4 regions of the Enterobacter sp. C3_dUdeg genome follow, and region 2 is predicted to be linked to each of the others. Evidence: predicted binding sites of a transcription regulator. Region 2 holds the regulator's gene; each other region holds the start of a gene.

Region 1 (4,815 bases), on a different contig from region 2:
CGGCCCTGTTTCGTCTTGGAGATACCTCCCTGTCTGAAGGTCTTGAGCAGCAGCTTCTGGGCCTGAAAGAGGGTGAGAAAAAAGCCTTTTCGCTGGAGCCGGATGCCGCGTTTGGCGTGCCGAGTCCGGACCTGATCCAGTATTTCTCGCGCCGCGAGTTTATGGACGCGGGTGAACCGGAGATCGGAGCGATTATGCTCTTTACCGCTATGGACGGCAGCGAAATGCCTGGCGTGATCCGCGAGATCAACGGCGACTCTATTACCGTTGACTTCAACCATCCGCTTGCCGGGCGTACCGTTCATTTTGATGTTGAAGTGCTGGAAATCGATCCTGCACTGGAGGCCTGAAATGCAGATCCTGTTGGCTAACCCGCGCGGCTTCTGCGCCGGTGTAGACCGCGCTATCAGCATTGTTGAAAACGCGTTGGAGATTTACGGCGCGCCGATTTATGTGCGTCACGAAGTGGTGCACAACCGCTACGTGGTCGACAGCCTGCGCGAGCGCGGCGCCATCTTCATTGAACAAATCAGCGAAGTGCCGGACGGTGCGATCCTGATCTTCTCCGCGCACGGCGTCTCTCAGGCGGTACGTAACGAAGCAAAAAGCCGCGATCTGACCGTATTCGATGCCACCTGTCCCCTGGTGACAAAAGTGCATATGGAAGTGGCGCGCGCCAGCCGTCGTGGTGAAGAGTCGATTCTGATTGGCCATGCCGGGCATCCGGAAGTCGAAGGCACCATGGGCCAGTACAGCAACCCGGAAGGGGGTATGTATCTGGTTGAGTCGCCTGAAGATGTGTTAACGCTGAACGTGAAAAATGAAGCCCGTCTGTCGTTTATGACCCAGACGACGCTCTCCGTAGACGATACCTCAGACGTGATTGACGCCCTGCGCCAGCGCTTCCCGAAAATCGTCGGTCCGCGTAAGGATGATATCTGCTACGCGACCACTAACCGTCAGGAAGCGGTGCGCGCACTGGCTGAACAGGCGGACGTGGTGCTGGTAGTCGGCTCCAAAAACTCGTCTAACTCCAACCGTCTGGCCGAACTGGCGCAACGCATGGGGAAAGCGGCTTTCCTGATTGATGACGCGTCGGATATTCAGGAGGCGTGGGTTAAGCACGCGGCCTGTGTCGGCGTGACGGCCGGGGCGTCTGCGCCAGATATTTTGGTACAGAACGTCATTTCCCGTCTGCAGGAGCTGGGCGGTGGCGAAGCGGTGCCGCTGGAAGGACGTGAAGAGAACATCGTTTTCGAAGTCCCGAAAGAACTGCGCATCGACGCCCGCGAAGTCGAATAGACCTTTTTCTGATGAAAGGCCAGCACCTCCTGTGCTGGCCTTTTTTTTACCCGTTACTTTATCGTGACGACAAAATCATGTCTTTTACTGATATTTAAGTCGGTTTCACGTTAAATTCTAATTATCGGTGTTTTCAGTTGGCAGTGCTTCTCAAGGCTGGTTAATCTGAAAACGGTTTACATCATTTTAACGTAAGAGAATAACTATGCATGATGCACAGATCCGTGTCGCCATTGCGGGCGCGGGTGGACGTATGGGCCGTCAGCTTATTCAGGCGGCACTTCAGACGGATGGCGTCGCGCTTGGCGCGGCACTGGAGCGTGAAGGTTCGTCGCTACTGGGGACCGATGCCGGTGAGCTGGCAGGCGCAGGCCACACGGGCGTTACCGTGCAAAGCAGCCTGGAAGCGGTAAAAGAGGACTTCGATGTATTCATCGATTTTACCCGCCCGGAAGGGACGCTCGCGCATCTGGCGTTTTGTCGCCAGCACGGCAAGGGGATGGTGATCGGCACCACCGGTTTTGACGATGCGGGCAAGCAGGCTATCCAGGATGCATCAAAAGAGATTGCGATTGTCTTCGCCGCAAATTTCAGCGTGGGCGTTAACGTCATGCTGAAGCTGCTGGAGAAGGCCGCGAAGGTGATGGGCAACTATACCGATATCGAGATCGTAGAAGCTCACCACCGTTACAAGGTTGATGCGCCATCGGGTACGGCGCTGGCGATGGGCGAAGCGATTGCTCATGCACTTGATAAAGATTTAAAAGACTGCGCGGTCTATACCCGTGAAGGTTACACCGGCGAACGCGTTCCTGGCACCATTGGCTTCGCAACCGTGCGAGCGGGTGACATCGTCGGCGAACACACGGCGATGTTCGCCGATATTGGCGAGCGCGTCGAAATTACGCATAAAGCCTCCAGTCGAATGACGTTCGCCAACGGTGCGGTACGTTCCGCTTTGTGGCTGAAAAACAAGAAAAACGGCCTTTTTGATATGCGAGATGTGCTCGATCTCAATAATTTGTAAGCATTATTACCCATCGTGATGTGGTTATTGCAGTCGTAATTGTTTGATTGCATAGGGCAATATTTTATTGCCCTTTTATTTTATCTGTTTCATGGATTATTTTTGCTTAATCCTCTGAATATCTATCTCTTTTGGTGTTTTAACGTTACTGAAATGTAAATTTTGACCATCTGGTCCACTTTATAGTGCTGCGCTAGCTCATTTTTCATTAAACCTGGCACGCAAGCGTTTTCCGCAGTGATTTACCTGATCTTTTTGTCGCTTAAGCCGCATTCCACTCGCCAGGCTTGCAAAAGAGTAAACAAAATATCCGTTTTAAGTTGACTTTTACCCACCAAATCCCCAGAATGCCGCCGTTTGCCAAAAATCCGCTGGCAACACATTTGCATTGATCCATGACATGCTATGAATTAATATGCAAATAAAGTGAGTGAATATTCTCTGGAGGGTGTTTTGATTAAGTCAGCGCTATTGGTTCTGGAAGACGGAACCCAGTTTATCGGTCGGGCCATAGGGGCAACGGGTTCGGCGGTTGGGGAAGTCGTTTTCAATACTTCAATGACCGGTTATCAAGAAATCCTCACTGATCCTTCCTATTCTCGCCAAATCGTTACTCTTACTTATCCTCATATCGGCAATGTCGGCACCAATGCGGCTGACGAAGAATCTTCTCAGGTACATGCGCAAGGCCTGGTCATCCGCGACCTGCCGCTGATTGCCAGCAACTTCCGCAATACCGAAGACCTCTCTTCTTACCTGAAGCGCCATAACATCGTGGCGATTGCCGATATCGATACCCGTAAGTTAACGCGTCTGCTGCGCGAGAAGGGTGCACAGAACGGCTGCATTATCGCGGGTGATAAACTCGATGCGACGCTGGCGCTGGAAAAAGCGAAAGCCTTCCCGGGCCTGAACGGCATGGACCTGGCGAAAGAAGTGACGACCGCTGAAGCCTACAGCTGGACTCAGGGTAGCTGGACGCTGGAAGGCGACCTGCCGGAAGCGAAAAAAGAGAGCGAGCTGCCGTTCCACGTGGTGGCCTACGATTTCGGCGCCAAGCGCAACATCCTGCGCATGCTGGTTGACCGCGGCTGCCGCCTGACGGTGGTTCCGGCACAAACGTCTGCCGAAGACGTGCTGAAGATGAATCCGGACGGTATTTTCCTGTCCAACGGCCCTGGCGACCCGGCGCCGTGCGATTACGCCATCGCCGCCATCAAGTCCTTCCTGGAAACCGACATCCCGGTATTCGGCATCTGCCTCGGCCATCAGCTGCTGGCGCTGGCGAGCGGTGCGAACACCGTTAAGATGAAGTTCGGCCACCACGGTGGTAACCACCCGGTGAAAGACATCGATAACAACACGGTGATGATCACCGCGCAGAACCACGGATTTGCCGTCGATGAAGCCTCGATGCCGGCTAACCTGCGCGTGACCCATAAGTCGCTGTTCGATGGCACTCTGCAGGGGATTCATCGCACCGATAAGCCAGCATTCAGCTTCCAGGGTCACCCGGAAGCCAGCCCGGGCCCACACGACGCCGCGCCGCTGTTCGATCACTTCATCGAACTTATCGAGCAATACCGTAAGACCGCTAAATAATCAGGAGCCGAGAAGACAATGCCAAAACGTACAGACATAAAAAGCATCCTGATCCTTGGCGCTGGCCCGATCGTCATCGGCCAGGCCTGCGAATTCGACTACTCCGGCGCGCAGGCGTGTAAAGCCCTGCGTGAAGAGGGTTACCGCGTTATCCTGGTGAACTCTAACCCGGCAACCATCATGACCGACCCGGAAATGGCTGATGCAACCTACATCGAGCCGATTCACTGGGAAGTGGTGCGTAAAATCATCGAGAAAGAGCGTCCGGACGCGGTGCTGCCAACCATGGGCGGCCAGACGGCGCTGAACTGTGCGCTGGAGCTGGAGCGTCAGGGCGTGCTGGAAGAGTTCGGCGTGACCATGATTGGTGCGACCGCCGACGCGATTGATAAAGCAGAAGACCGTCGCCGCTTCGACGTGGCGATGAAGAAAATCGGCCTCGACACCGCGCGTTCCGGTATCGCACACAACATGGAAGAAGCGCTGGCCGTCGCGGCTGACGTGGGCTATCCGTGCATCATCCGTCCATCGTTCACCATGGGCGGCACCGGCGGCGGTATCGCCTACAACCGCGAAGAGTTCGAAGAGATTTGCGAACGCGGTCTGGATCTCTCCCCAACCAAAGAGCTGCTGATTGATGAATCGCTGATTGGCTGGAAAGAGTACGAGATGGAAGTGGTGCGTGATAAAAACGACAACTGCATCATCGTCTGCTCCATCGAAAACTTCGATGCGATGGGTATCCACACCGGTGACTCCATCACCGTTGCGCCAGCCCAGACCCTGACCGACAAAGAGTATCAAATCATGCGTAACGCCTCGATGGCGGTACTGCGTGAAATCGGCGTGGAAACCGGTGGTTCTAACGTGCAGTTCTCCGTTAA
Region 2 (4,815 bases):
CGCACATTTCTGCGGAAACCCTGGAATATCACTACGGCAAGCATCACCAGACGTACGTCACCAACCTGAACAATCTGATCAAAGGCACCGATTTTGAAGGCAAAACGCTGGAAGAGATCGTCCGCAGCTCAGAGGGTGGCGTATTTAACAACGCCGCTCAGGTGTGGAACCACACCTTTTACTGGCACTGCCTGGCACCGAATGCCGGCGGTGAACCTGTCGGTGAACTGGCTACCGCTATCAATGCCGCATTTGGCAGCTTCGCGGATTTCAAAGCGAAATTTACCGATGCAGCCATCAAGAACTTCGGCTCTGGCTGGACGTGGCTGGTTAAAGAGGCGGATGGCAAACTGGCTATCGTGTCCACCTCTAATGCGGGTACCCCGCTGACCACCAGCGCGAAGCCGCTGATGACCGTGGACGTGTGGGAACACGCTTACTACATTGACTACCGCAACGCGCGTCCGAACTACCTGGAGCACTTCTGGGCACTGGTTAACTGGGACTTTGTCGCGAAGAACTTCGCCGCGTAAGAGACACGCAGAAGGGTTCGCCCTTCTGCGTTTTTGGTTTATTCCGCAGCGCAGGCTGCTTCAGGCTGTTTACGACCCGACATCATCACCAGCAGCAGGCCGAGCGCGGCAATAATCGCCCCCATCACCGGCACAAAGCTGTACCCCAGACCACCTGAAATCACGGCCCCACCGGCCGCCGCGCCCAGGGCATTACCCAGGTTAAACGCACCGATATTCACGGAAGATGAAAGTCCCGGCGCCTCGTGCGCGACACGCATCACGCGCATCTGCAGCGGCGGCACCACGGCGAAAGTGGCGGCTCCCCAGACGACCATCGCAATCGCGGCCCCAAACTCATTGCGCGCCAGCCACGGAATGGCAACCATGATGACAATCAGCAGGGTTAAGAAGCCCTTCAGCGTCCCGCTCACGGAACGGTCGGCAAATTTCCCGCCGAGATAGTTGCCAATCGAGAAGCCCACGCCAATCAGCACCAGCATCGCGGTAACGAAGAGAGGCGTTGCGTGGGTGATATCGTGCAGTACCGGTGAAATATAGGTGTAGAGGGTAAACATCGCCCCTGCCCCCAGCACGGTGGTGAGCAGCGCGGAGAGCACCTGCGGGCGCATCAGCACCGCCAGCTCTTTACGCACTTCCGGACGTTCTCCGGCATTGCCTTTCGGCAGGGAGAAGAACAGCGCCACCATTGCAACCACGCCCAGCCCGGCCGTCGCCAGGAAAGACATACGCCAGCCGATCGCTTCTCCCAGCCAGGTTGCCGCAGGCACCCCGCCGATATTGGCAATCGTCAGCCCCATAAACATGGTTGCCACGGCGCTCGCCTGCTTGTGTTTTGGCACCACGCTGGCAGCCACGACCGACCCCAGCCCAAAGAACGCGCCGTGGTTAAGGCTGGTCAGAATGCGCGACAGCATCAATGTGGTGTAGTCCGGCGAAATGGCCGAAAGCACGTTGCCCAGGGTGAAAATCGCCATCAGGAAAATCAGCGCATTGCGGCGCGCGCGGTGCGAAAGAAGAAGGGTCATCAGCGGCGCCCCTACCATCACGCCGATAGCGTAGGCGCTGATTAACATCCCTGCCGCAGGGATAGAGACATCTACGCCCCGGGCAATAACAGGCAGTAACCCCATTGGGGAGAATTCAGTGGTGCCAATCCCAAAAGCGCCAATCGCCAGGGCCAGCAGGGGATAATTGATTTTCATGCGTCAACTCCGGATGCCGTGTCATGTGGTGACACAGAACAAAGAAGCAGAAAGCATGACATCAATCACAAAAAATGAGAAGTTAACAAAATGGCAAAAGATTTTTGCCAGAGAAGTAACAATCCGGGGAGTCGGGAGGGAGAAGGCTCTCCCTCCGCGTAAATCAGTGCAGCGCAGCCGTCAGACCGGCCGCAACAATCAGAGCCAGCACAACAACGGTGGTGAACAGCGAAAACTTAAGATCGGAACTCATCAATTTTTCTCCTTTTAATCCCCACACGAAAAGTGAGCTTGCTCATTTTTGCACAGATTACGTTAAAAATCTTCCTGGATTTATACTGATAACCACTTTACCTCTTCCCCTTTTCATCAAGATAGGACAAAATTCCACGCTAAATTTATTAGCGTACCGGCCATTGACCCCCTCCTGACGTCCCGTGTCGTTTTCCCGGCGTGCCGCAATTCAAGATTGCGAGATAAGGGTGAGAGAAGGCAAACGTTTACCTTCAAGTTTTTCAGGAGCTTAGGATATGGTCTGGAGTGACATTTAATGGCAACAATTAAAGACGTAGCAAAACGCGCAAACGTTTCCACTACAACCGTATCACATGTAATTAACAAAACCCGCTTTGTGGCGGAAGAGACGCGCAACGCCGTCTGGGCAGCGATCAAAGAGCTGCACTATTCGCCAAGTGCGGTTGCGCGTAGCCTCAAGGTTAATCACACCAAATCCATTGGATTGCTGGCGACCAGCAGTGAAGCGGCCTATTTTGCCGAGATCATTGAAGCGGTCGAAAAGAACTGCTTCCAGAAAGGCTATACCCTGATTCTGGGCAACGCGTGGAACAGCATTGAAAAACAGCGTGCCTACCTGTCGATGATGGCGCAAAAGCGCGTTGATGGCCTGCTGGTGATGTGTTCCGAGTACCCGGAATCCGTGCTGTCGATGCTGGAAGAGTATCGCCATATTCCGATGGTGGTGATGGACTGGGGCGAAGCGCGCGCAGACTTTACCGATTCCGTTATCGATAACGCCTTTGAAGGCGGCTATATGGCCGGTCGTTATCTGATCGAACGCGGCCACCGCGAGATTGGCGTGATCCCCGGTCCGCTGGAGCGCAACACCGGCGCGGGCCGTCTGGCCGGTTTTATGAAAGCGATGGAAGAAGCGTTGATCAACGTGCCGGAAAACTGGATTGTGCAGGGTGACTTTGAGCCGGAATCGGGCTACCGCGCGATGCAGCAGATCGTCTCCCAGCCGCACCGTCCGACCGCCGTGTTCTGCGGGGGCGACATTATGGCCATGGGCGCGCTATGCGCTGCCGACGAGCTGGGCCTGCGCGTACCGCAGGATATTTCCGTGATCGGGTATGACAACGTGCGTAACGCGCGTTTCTTCACCCCGGCGCTGACCACCATTCACCAGCCGAAAGATTCGCTGGGCGAAACGGCCTTCAACATGCTGATGGACAGGATCGTCAACAAACGCGAAGAGTCGCAGTCTATTGAAGTTCACCCGCGTCTTATCGAACGCCGTTCCGTTGCGGACGGTCCGTTCCGCGACTACCGTCGTTAATCGCTTTACGGGGCCAGCTATGCTGGCTCCCGTAACCATTCCCGGTTCAGCGTTTCGCTGTCTCCCAGATAATCCAGCAGCCAGGCCATCGCAGGCGAGACGTCATTTTGCTGCCATGTGAGGCAGCAGGCCGCATCCGGGAACGGATTCTCCAGCGTCAGCTCAACCCACTCTCCGGTATCGATGCGCGGACGCGCGAAATGAACGGGCACCATCGCGACGCACAGCCCGGCGCTGAGGCACGTCGCCGACGATTCCCAGTCAGGGGCCACCACCCGCCGCTGGTTGTCCAGAAGCCAGGTGATACGCTTGGGCAATGAACGGGACGTATCCTCCAGCACCAGCGACGGCCAGTTGCGCAGCGTGTCATCGCTGAGCGGCCCTTCCATCGCCGCCAGCGGATGGTCGCTTGCCACCACGCATTTCCAGCTCAGCATCCCCATATCGCGAAAAGCGTAACGTCCCCCGACCGGGATCGCCTGCGTAGCCCCAATCGCCATCTCTGCCCTGCCGTCCGCCAGCGCATCCCAGACGCCGTTGAACACCTCCTGCGAGACCCGCAGCTCGACGTCAGAGAAATGACGGTAGAAATCGACGATCATCTGCCGGGTGCGTTCCGGCTTAACGATGTTATCCACCGCGATGGAAAGATGCCCCCGCCAGCCGTTAGCGATCTGCTGACACTGTTCGCGGGTGATCTGCATTTTTTTGATAACAGAACGCCCTTCCTTCAAAAACCACGCGCCTGCGGGCGTTAATTCCACATCACGATGCCGCCGTTCAAACAGCGGAACCGCCAGCCACTCCTCCAGTTGGCGCACCGTGTAGCTTATTGCCGAAGGGACGCGGTGCAGCTCCTGCGCCGCACCGCTGAAGCTGCCGTTACGTGCAACAGCATCGACCACTTCAAGAGAATAATCTGACCACATTTTCTGCCTGCAAATTTTTTGAATGCACCCGCCAAATATTAGCGTTTCACAAGCGGCTTTGCACTCCCTACACTCAGCGCCAATGTATACCTGCCTCCTCAGGAGAATAAAATAATGCAACCCAGGAACGGTTTTTTAGCCTGGCTCGGCGGCTTAAGCGTGCTGGGCTTTTTGGCCACCGATATGTACCTGCCGGCGTTTGCCGCCATGCAGGAAGATTTGCAAACCCCGGCTGCCGCCATCAGCGCCAGCCTGAGCTTATTCCTCGCCGGCTTTGCCTTCGCACAGCTGCTCTGGGGACCGCTCTCGGATCGCTTTGGTCGTAAACCGGTGCTGTTGCTGGGCCTGGCCATTTTTGCCGTGGGCTGCCTGGGGATGTTATGGGTACGCGATGCCACCTGGCTGCTGGTGCTGCGTTTTATTCAGGCCGTGGGCGTCTGTGCCGCGGCAGTGACCTGGCAGGCGCTGGTCACCGACTACTATCCGGCTAACCGCACAAACCGTATTTTCGCTACCATTATGCCGCTGGTGGGCCTCTCACCTGCCCTCGCTCCCCTGCTGGGCAGCTGGAT
Region 3 (4,815 bases), on a different contig from region 2:
CCGCTGGCGGGGCTGGTGATGGCCTGGGCAGGGGTTCCGGTGATCTATCTTGCGGCGGCGGGCCTGGTGGTGATTGCGCTGCTGCTGACGTGGCGGCTAAAAAAATGGCCCCCGGTGCAGGCACCGGAGGCCACGTCATCGTCGTGAAGCGTTACTGGATCACGATGGTGTTAATGATGTTTTCAGCAGCCGTCTGCGCTTTCTGCTGATCTTCGGCTGGCAGGGTGATCTGCAGGGTCAGCAGTTTGTTATCAACCTTGCCCAGCACCACAGAAGAGTAAGCGGTCTGGCCTTTTGCAGAGATGATGCTGTCGAGCTGTTGCAGCGTGTGGCCTTTCAGCTCGATGGATTTATTGGTCACGACCTGCAGCTGCGGATCGCGGCCGCGCTGCTGATCTTCCAGACGTTTGGACAGGACGGCCAGGTCTTCGCTGGTGTCGTCGCCCACAATCACAATGACCGCTTTCTGCCCGGTTGCGTCGGAGTAAACGTGCATGTTATTCGCCTGGGTGCCCAGCTTGCCGCTCTGATCGGTCATATCGGCTGGCAGAGAGAAGCTGAGTTTGCCATCCATCAGATTCACCGGCTGGCCGGTCGCGTTGCTCTCTGCGGATGCGCCCTGAGCAGGCGTTTTCGTGTCGCTGTTATCACAGGCTGCAAGACCCACAACCAGCAGGCCAATCCCGACATATTTAACCAGATTGCGCATTGACTTCTTCCTTTCGATAAACGGCCATAACGGCTCATTCGCTCATCTTATCACAACTGATAAAGCGAACCCTTAACCAGCCTGCAATGCCGTGATTTCAGATTTATCTGCCAGCCTTTTCAGCAGCATATTGAGCAGCACGCCGTACATCGGCAGGAAGAACACAATGCTGATAAGGACCTTGAAGCAGTAGTCCACCAGCGCGATTTCCATCCAGTGTTCGGCCATGAACGCATCCGGGCTGCGCCAGAAGGCGATGAAGAAGAAGGCCAGCGTATCGCTCACGTTACCAAACAGCGTGGAGGCGGTTGGCGCCATCCACCAGCGATGATTCTGACGCAGGCGGTTGAATACATGCACGTCGAGGATCTGCCCCAGCGCGTAGGCCATAAAGCTTGCCGCGGCGATACGGGCAACAAACAGGTTGAAGTGGGTTAATGCCTCAAAGCCCTGCCAGCTTCCCATATAAAACAGTGACGAAACCACGTACGAGATGAACAGCGCCGGGAGCATGACCGAAAAAATAATACGGCGAGCCAGCGGTGCGCCAAAGATACGCACGGTCAAATCCGTCGCGAGGAAAATAAACGGGAAGCTGAATGCGCCCCAGGTGGTATGAAAACCAAAGATGGAGATCGGGAGCTGCACCAGATAGTTGCTGGAGGTGATCACCAGCAAATGGAAAAGCGAAAGCCAGAACAACGCTTTTACGCGCTGTGATTCAGAAAACGACGTCATATTGTGACCTTTTTATACGTTGGGGTGAGGGAACCCAATAAAAACCGCAGCATGATACTGCTTTGGCAGGACATTGCAATGGTTAGTTTTTACGCAATCGTTAACCTGGTTTGCATTGATCGCAACCGGGCGTAAACTACAGCCGTTTTTACCAGACCGAGAAGACCATGACCGACCTGTTTTCCAGCCCAGACCACACTCTTGATGCCCAGGGCCTTCGCTGCCCGGAACCGGTAATGATGGTACGCAAAACCGTGCGCAACATGCAGACCGGTGAAACGCTGTTGATTATTGCCGACGACCCGGCCACGACCCGCGATATTCCCGGCTTTTGTACCTTTATGGAGCATGAGCTGGTGGCACAGCAGACCGAGGCGCTGCCGTACCGGTATTTGATTCGTAAGGGTTAGATGGGCTGTCCTCTGCGGCCTGATGCCCTCACCCCGCCCCTCTCCCACGGGGAGAGGGGGCAAACACTAAAAACGGCAATCTTTGATTGCCGTTTTGCGTTTACCTAGCCTTTCATCCACGCGCGGATCCCGTCCAGGAACATCTGCGTTGCCATCATCACCAGAATCAGCCCCATCAGGCGCTCCAGTGCGTTCACTCCTTTCTCACCCAGCAGGCGCAGGAACAGCGACGACTGCAGCAGGATGATAAACGTCCCGCCCCAGGCGATCAGCAGGGCAATCACCAGATGGCTCATCTGGTTCGGATACTGATGCGACAGCAGCATCAGCGTGGCCAGAATGGTCGGCCCGGCGACGAGTGGAATCGCCAGCGGCACGATAAACGGCTCTTCACCCGCGGGCAGGCCGCTGCTGCTGCCTTCCGCGCTTGGGAAAATCATCTTAATGGCAATCAGGAACAGAATAATCCCGCCGGAAATCGACACGGTTTCGGCGCGCAGGTTCAGGAACGCGAGAATTTTTTCACCGGCAAACAGGAAGATAAACATCACCAGCAGGGCGATAAGCAGCTCGCGGATCATGATCGCCCGGCGGCGCTTCGGCTCGGTGTGCTTCAGCACCGACATGAAGATAGGCAGGTTTCCCAGTGGATCCATAATCAGGATCAATAAAACCGCCGCGGAAATGATTTCACTCATCTTTAAATTATCCCTGATACTTAGTAGTGTTATTCCGATGATTAGCGCTTTTTCTGATTGCTGGGCAATCATCGATTAATTTCGCTTGCGACTTTGGCAGCATTTTGTAATGTGAAGCATATCCCAGTTCAATACTGGCTTGCACAATCAGCACACACCCTCAGCAGGAAAAAAATGCTATGAAAAACGTTGGTTTTATCGGCTGGCGCGGTATGGTCGGCTCTGTACTCATGCAACGCATGGTTGAAGAGCGCGATTTCGACGCTATCCGCCCGGTCTTCTTCTCCACTTCCCAGCTCGGCCAGGCTGCTCCGTCCTTTGGTGGTACCACAGGCACGTTGCAGGATGCTTACGATCTGGAAGCGCTGAAGGCACTCGACATTATTGTGACGTGCCAGGGCGGCGATTATACCAACGAAATCTATCCAAAGCTGCGTGAAAGCGGCTGGCAGGGCTACTGGATTGACGCGGCTTCTTCGCTGCGCATGAAAGACGATGCCATCATCATTCTCGACCCGGTGAACCAGGGCGTCATCACCGACGGCCTGAACAACGGCGTGAAAACCTTTGTCGGCGGTAACTGCACCGTCAGCCTGATGCTGATGTCCCTCGGCGGCCTGTTCGCGCAGGATCTGGTGGAGTGGGTCTCCGTGGCGACCTACCAGGCGGCGTCCGGCGGCGGCGCGCGCCACATGCGCGAGCTGCTGACCCAGATGGGCCAGCTGCACCAAAGCGTCGCAACCGAGCTGGCAAACCCGGCGTCCGCGATCCTCGATATCGAACGTAAGGTCACTCAGCTGACCCGCAGCGGCGAGCTGCCGGTGGATAACTTCGGCGTACCGCTGGCCGGTGGTCTGATCCCATGGATCGACAAACAGCTGGATAACGGCCAGACCCGCGAAGAGTGGAAGGGCCAGGCTGAGACCAATAAAATCCTCGCGACCGCGAACACCATTCCGGTTGACGGTCTGTGCGTGCGTATCGGCGCGCTGCGCTGCCACAGCCAGGCCTTCACCATTAAACTGAAAAAAGATGTGTCTATTCCGACCGTGGAAGAGCTGCTGGCCGCGCACAACCCGTGGGCGAAAGTGGTGCCAAACGATCGCGATATCACCATGCGCGAGCTGACCCCGGCTGCCGTTACCGGCACGCTGACCACGCCGGTTGGCCGTCTGCGCAAGCTGAACATGGGGCCGGAGTATCTCTCCGCGTTCACCGTCGGCGACCAGCTCCTGTGGGGCGCCGCCGAGCCGCTGCGCCGCATGCTGCGCCAGCTGGCGTAATAATTTGTTTACTACCGGGGGTGATTTTCACCCCCTTTTTTTGCGTACTACATGGAGTAACACGCGTATGTCTTATTTTTTATCAGGAGTGATCTAGAGCGTTGGCTATGCTTTAAGGAAGAGTCATTTCTTACCTGAGGTTCGAACGGAGCAGAATGGATGCACATTTTTGTGCTGTCCCGTTCAGGTCACATTAAAAGTCGTCCCGGAGCGCTTAAAAAGGACGACATAAAAAACAGGATGAATACCATGTCCGATCGTGTGGATAGAGACGTGATTAATGCGCTTATTGCGGGTCATTTTGCTGACCCCTTTTCTGTGCTTGGGATGCATCAAACTGAGGATGGCCTTGAAGTTCGGGCACTGTTACCGGATGCCACAGAAGTCTGGGTGATTGAACCCAAAACCGGCCGCAAGGTCGGTAATCTTGAATGCCTCGATTCCCGTGGCTTCTTCTCCGGCGTGATGCCCCGCCGTAAAAACCCTTTTCGCTATCAGCTCGCCGTTCTCTGGCACGGTCAGCAAAACCTGATTGACGATCCTTACAGCTTTGGCCCTCTGCTTAAAGAGATGGATGCCTGGTTGCTCTCCGAAGGAACGCATCTTCGCCCTTATGAAACCCTGGGTGCCCATGCCGATACCATGGACGGCATTACCGGCACGCGATTCTCCGTGTGGGCGCCTAACGCCCAGCGCGTCTCCGTTGTCGGCCAGTTCAACTACTGGGACGGTCGCCGCCACCCGATGCGCCTGCGCCGGGAAACCGGCATCTGGGAGCTGTTTATCCCCGGAGCGCACCCCGGGCAGCTTTATAAATTCGAGATGATCGACGCCAACGGCAAGCTGCGCATTAAAGCTGACCCGTATGCCTTCGAAGCGCAGATGCGCCCGGATACCGCGTCGCTGATTTGCGGCCTGCCGGAGAAGGTCGTCCAGACGGAGGAGCGTAAACAGGCCAACCGTTTTGACGCGCCCAT
Region 4 (4,815 bases), on a different contig from region 2:
TTCTTTAATTGGCGCCATACCGGTACGATCGCGGTAGCCGCGCAGGTGCAGGCCCGCGCCGCTCAGATCGAGAGAAATACTCGCCGTGTCGCCGTTGAGCCAGACGTTAATACGCAGATCCGGATTTTCGCGATCGACGTTCGGACGTTCCTTATTTTTACGCGTGAAGCAGTCCACAATGGCGTCTTTGACGCGCAGGGCACCGTACTGGCTGTTGCGGATCTCGTCGTTCACGCCGTTGAAATGCACCGCAAAGGTGGCATTAGGCGTGAAGATCTCTGTCCAGTCGATCATCTGTACGCCGGTATAGAGGTCCAGGTCGCTATAGACCTTGCACTCCTTCATCGGCAGCATGATGCGCGACGCCAGACGGCTCCACATCAGGCTCTGGTAAATAAGCCGCGTGTCGCCCTCAAAATGGACACCACCCTGAACCACCTGGCACTCTTGCGCGCCCAGGCTTTCCAGTTCAGTTTTTAACAGCTCTTCCAGCCCACGGGCCGTACTGGCAAACAGAGAATTCATATCGTCACTTTTACTCTTAGAAAATTGTCGCGCATTATAGCTAATATGGCGTGTATGTCATAAAGTTGAAGGCTTATTTTCATTTGTGGGAGTGTGCAGTGGCGACGTTATCCAGGCTTTTTATTCATCCGGTGAAATCCATGCGCGGCATCGGCGTCTCTCACGCGCTGGCCGACATGAGCGGATTCGCCTTCGATCGTATTTTTATGGTCACCGAGCCTGACGGCACGTTCATCACCGCACGCCAGTTCCCGCAGATGGTTCGCTTTACCCCTTCCCCGCTTCATGACGGTTTGCACCTTACCGCGCCGGACGGTTCCAGCGCGGTCATTCGCTTTGCTGATTTTGCGCCTGTCGATGCGCCAACGGAAGTGTGGGGCAATCATTTTACCGCGCGAATCGCCCCGGATGAAATTAACCGCTGGCTGAGCGGTTTCTTCTCCCGCGACGTGCAGCTGCGCTGGGTAGGTCCTGAACCGACGCGTCGCGTGAAGCGCCACGACGCCGTTCCCCTCTCCTTCGCCGATGGTTTCCCGTTCCTGCTGACTAACGAAGCCTCGCTGCGTGATTTACAAGTCCGCTGCAAGGCCAGCGTTCAGATGGAACAGTTCCGTCCGAACCTGGTGGTCACGGGCGCCGACGCCTGGGAAGAAGACACCTGGAAAGTGATCCGCATCGGCAGCGTCATCTTTGATGTCGTAAAACCCTGCAGCCGCTGCATTTTCACCACGGTGAGCCCTGAGAAAGGCCAGAAGCACCCTTCCGGCGAACCGCTGAAGACGCTGCAGTCTTTCCGCACCGCGCAGGACAACGGCGATGTGGATTTCGGCCAGAACCTGATCCCTCGCTCCAGCGGTGCAATCCGCGTCGGTGATGAGGTAGAAATTCTTGCCAGAGGGCTTGCAAAAGCGTACGGCTCGGGTCAGGAAGAAGAAATGGTCGACGTTGTGACAAATGTCGCCTCTGCGGTAGATATTCACTGGCAGGGCAACGTCATCCGTGGCAACAACCAGCAGGTATTGCTTGAGCAACTGGAGCAGGCAGGTATTCGCGTACCCTATTCCTGTCGCGCAGGCATTTGCGGATGCTGCCGCATCAGGCTGGTGGATGGAGAGGTTAGTGCGCTGAAAAAATCGGCAATTGGAAATGACGGCACAATTCTGTGCTGTAGCTGCATACCGAAAACGTCCGTACAGCTGGAAGCTTAAACCGCCTGTTCAAGGCTGAAGGAATCTACGCGCAGCTGCGGCTTCAGCCGGTCATTCATCACTTTAATGGCATCGCCAAGCTGCATCGTCCGCCCGGCAATGGTTACGCCGGGCTGTGCCAGCAGGCAGAGCGCAGCATTTTCACCAGGCTCAACCACCAGCAGGCTCACCTCTTCTGCGGTATCGCTCAGATTGACGCTGGCCGCGTCACCCGTTGCCGGGGTCCAGCTCATACCATGCGCAAGAAAATGCCAGCTTTTTGGCATTTGCGGTTTCAGGAAGCGGATAGCCACCAGCGCATTTAATACCAGCTCGGCACGCTGCTCTTTAGAGAGCACCAGATCGCGGCATTTTTCTTCAAAGGAGAAATAAAGCGCCGCATCGTCAACGCAAAAGCCCGACGGGGAAAATGCATCCGGGGTTAACATTCGGCGGGCAAAACGAGAACGAAACAACATGCCATTGGCTAAATCGAGCATCATTCGGTCATGCTCGTCGCAAAAATACCAGCGCCAGTTATCGTCAGGTTTAATTCGCATGTGTCTCTCCCGTCCCCAAACGTCCTGTACTAAAAATGTCCTGTTTGCCGCCTCGTTTATAACACCATTAATAAAAGACTATAATGACTAAATAAGCAACAGTGACGGAATATAAAACAACCAGGGCTGGAAATAAAGCCCTGGTTGTCTGATTAAGAGAAAAGATTAGATATGAGTAACGATTTCTTTAATCAGCGGCGGTCCTTTAAAAATAAAGCCGGAATAGATTTGCACCAGTGACGCACCTGCCGCCATCTTCTCGCGCGCAGCAATCACTGAGTCAATGCCGCCGACACCAATAATCGGCAGACGTCCTTTTAATTCTGCAGACAGGGCGCGAATAATTTCGGTGCTTTTTAATTGCACCGGACGTCCACTTAACCCACCCGCTTCGTCACAGTTTTTCATTCCCTGCACGAGGGAACGATCGAGAGTGGTATTGGTCGCAATAACACCATCAATATTATGGCGAACCAAACTGTCGGCAACCTGGATCAATTCTTCAGGAGAAAGATCCGGGGCGATCTTAACCGCGACCGGAACATATTTATGGTGGATCGTCTGGAGTTCATTTTGTTTATTTTTAATGGCACTCAGAAGATCGTCCAGCGCTTCGCCATATTGTAAGGAACGCAGACCCGGAGTATTGGGTGAAGAAATATTCACCGCAATATAACCGGCATAGGCGTAGACTTTTTCCATACAAATCAGATAGTCATCTTTACCCTGCTCTACCGGCGTGTCTTTATTTTTACCGATATTGATGCCTAATATTCCGTCAAAATGGGCTTTTTTTACGTTCTCAACCAGGTGATCAACACCGAGGTTATTAAAGCCCATGCGGTTGATCAGCCCTTCGGCTTCAACCAGGCGGAACAGGCGCGGCTTGTCATTTCCCGGCTGCGGGCGCGGCGTGACGGTACCGATTTCAATGGAGCCAAAGCCCATCGCGCCCAGGGCATCAATGCACTCGCCATTTTTGTCCAGACCGGCCGCCAGACCCAGCGGATTCTTAAAGGTCAGACCCATGCACTGCACAGGTTTTTCCGGCACATTCTGACGCACCAGAGCGGCCAGCGGCGTTCCGGTAATACGACGTAATTGCTGGAATGTAAATTCATGAGCGCGCTCAGGGTCGAGCTGGAAAAGGGCTTTACGAACGAAGGGGTAGTACATGAACTCTCCTGGATTCCCGGTGTGCAAACCGGGAGGGGATTATGGGCGATCCACGCGCGAAAGGGAATTGACCTGCGGCAAAAAATCAGCGTAAAACGCAATCGTTTACCTCCCCGTCTATTTCTTATGCACTTTTTCGCATTTTAATTGCAGATAAATCATTTAGTGGAATAACCGCGCGGTGTCACACTCCTGAAAATTGTTATGAATGTTAGATAAAAGCAAACAATTGGTTATAAGGAGGAAGTATGCGCGTCATTACCCTGGCCGGAAGTCCACGATTCCCTTCGCGCTCCAGCGCCCTGCTGGAATATGCCCGCGAAAAACTCAATGCCCTGGATGTGGAAGTGTGCCACTGGAACCTGCATAACTTCGAACCTGAAGATCTGCTCTACGCCCGCTTCGACAGCCCAGCGCTGAAAACGCTCATCGAGCAGCTTAACGGCGCTGACGGCTTAATTGTGGCAACACCTATTTATAAAGCCTCTTTTTCCGGGGCGCTGAAAACCCTGCTCGATCTGCTTCCGGAACGCGCCCTGGACGGCAAAGTCGTGCTGCCGCTGGCAACGGGCGGTACGGTTGCCCATTTACTGGCCGTGGATTATGCCCTGAAGCCGGTGCTGAACGCGCTGAAAGCGCAGGAGATCCTCCACGGCGTTTTCGCAGATGACTCCCAGGTTATCGATTATCAACATAAACCTCATTTTACGCCGAACCTGCAAACCCGCCTCGATACTGCCCTGGAAACCTTCTGGCATGCCCTGCACCGCCGGGATATCCAGGCCCCGGCGTTTGGTCAGCCTCAAGGAGTCGCACATGTTTAAAACGTTAACCCGCATCGGCCTGGCAGGTCTGATGGCGCTTACCTCGCTGGCCCATGCCGCAGAAGCGGCTCCGGAAAGTTTGCGCATTGGCTATCAGAAAGGCAGCGTCAGCATGGTGCTGGCGAAAAGCCACCAGCTTCTGGAAAAACGCTTCCCGGACACCAAATTCTCGTGGGTGGAATTCCCGGCTGGCCCGCAGATGCTGGAGGCCCTGAACGTCGGCAGTATCGATCTCGGCAGCACGGGTGATATTCCGCCGATATTCGCCCAGGCGGCGGGAGCGGACCTCGTCTATGTTGGCGTTGAGCCGCCCAAACCGAAGGCCGAAGTGATCCTGGTGCCTGAAAACAGCGACATTAAAAGCGTCGCCGATCTTAAAGGGCATAAAGTGGCTTTCCAGAAAGGTTCCAGCTCGCACAACCTGCTGCTGCGTGCCCTGCAGGAAGCCGGGCTGAAGTTCACTGACATTCAGCCCGTTTACCTGACGCCTGCCGACGCGCGCGCCGCGTTCCAGCAGAAGAACGTTGATGCCTGGGCCATCTG

The links. The regulator PurR, encoded in region 2, represses purine synthesis genes. The targets are predictions, from matches to a motif close to CANGCAAACGTTTGCNTG.
Region 1: carA (glutamine-hydrolyzing carbamoyl-phosphate synthase small subunit) is a predicted target of PurR. The motif match lies at 2,548-2,565, and genes of this name have one in related genera.
Region 3: tusA (sulfurtransferase TusA) is a predicted target of PurR. The motif match lies at 1,538-1,555, and genes of this name have one in related genera.
Region 4: pyrD (quinone-dependent dihydroorotate dehydrogenase) is a predicted target of PurR. The motif match lies at 3,543-3,560, and genes of this name have one in related genera.

The regions. Positions count from the first base shown of each region.
Region 1 is NZ_BAAKFX010000003.1:171,351-176,165, reverse strand. It holds gene fkpB (FKBP-type peptidyl-prolyl cis-trans isomerase) at 1-350, shown strand, start outside; gene ispH (4-hydroxy-3-methylbut-2-enyl diphosphate reductase) at 352-1,302, shown strand; gene dapB (4-hydroxy-tetrahydrodipicolinate reductase) at 1,508-2,329, shown strand; gene carA (glutamine-hydrolyzing carbamoyl-phosphate synthase small subunit) at 2,783-3,931, shown strand; gene carB (carbamoyl-phosphate synthase large subunit) at 3,950-4,815, shown strand, end outside.
Region 2 is NZ_BAAKFX010000001.1:1,299,644-1,304,458, forward strand. It holds gene sodB (superoxide dismutase [Fe]) at 1-533, shown strand, start outside; gene AC27FC_RS06110 (MFS transporter) at 572-1,738, opposite strand; gene cydH (cytochrome bd-I oxidase subunit CydH) at 1,902-1,991, opposite strand; gene purR (HTH-type transcriptional repressor PurR) at 2,289-3,314, shown strand; gene punR (DNA-binding transcriptional activator PunR) at 3,332-4,243, opposite strand; gene punC (purine nucleoside transporter PunC) at 4,358-4,815, shown strand, end outside.
Region 3 is NZ_BAAKFX010000005.1:109,273-114,087, reverse strand. It holds gene AC27FC_RS14335 (MFS transporter) at 1-147, shown strand, start outside; gene AC27FC_RS14330 (DcrB family lipoprotein) at 152-709, opposite strand; gene AC27FC_RS14325 (7-cyano-7-deazaguanine/7-aminomethyl-7-deazaguanine transporter) at 782-1,447, opposite strand; gene tusA (sulfurtransferase TusA) at 1,615-1,857, shown strand; gene yhgN (NAAT family transporter YhgN) at 1,962-2,555, opposite strand; gene asd (aspartate-semialdehyde dehydrogenase) at 2,735-3,838, shown strand; gene glgB (1,4-alpha-glucan branching enzyme) at 4,088-4,815, shown strand, end outside.
Region 4 is NZ_BAAKFX010000004.1:91,479-96,293, forward strand. It holds gene rlmKL (bifunctional 23S rRNA (guanine(2069)-N(7))-methyltransferase RlmK/23S rRNA (guanine(2445)-N(2))-methyltransferase RlmL) at 1-525, opposite strand, end outside; gene AC27FC_RS12565 (YcbX family protein) at 624-1,733, shown strand; gene zapC (cell division protein ZapC) at 1,730-2,272, opposite strand; gene pyrD (quinone-dependent dihydroorotate dehydrogenase) at 2,438-3,448, opposite strand; gene ssuE (NADPH-dependent FMN reductase) at 3,697-4,272, shown strand; gene AC27FC_RS12585 (sulfonate ABC transporter substrate-binding protein) at 4,265-4,815, shown strand, end outside.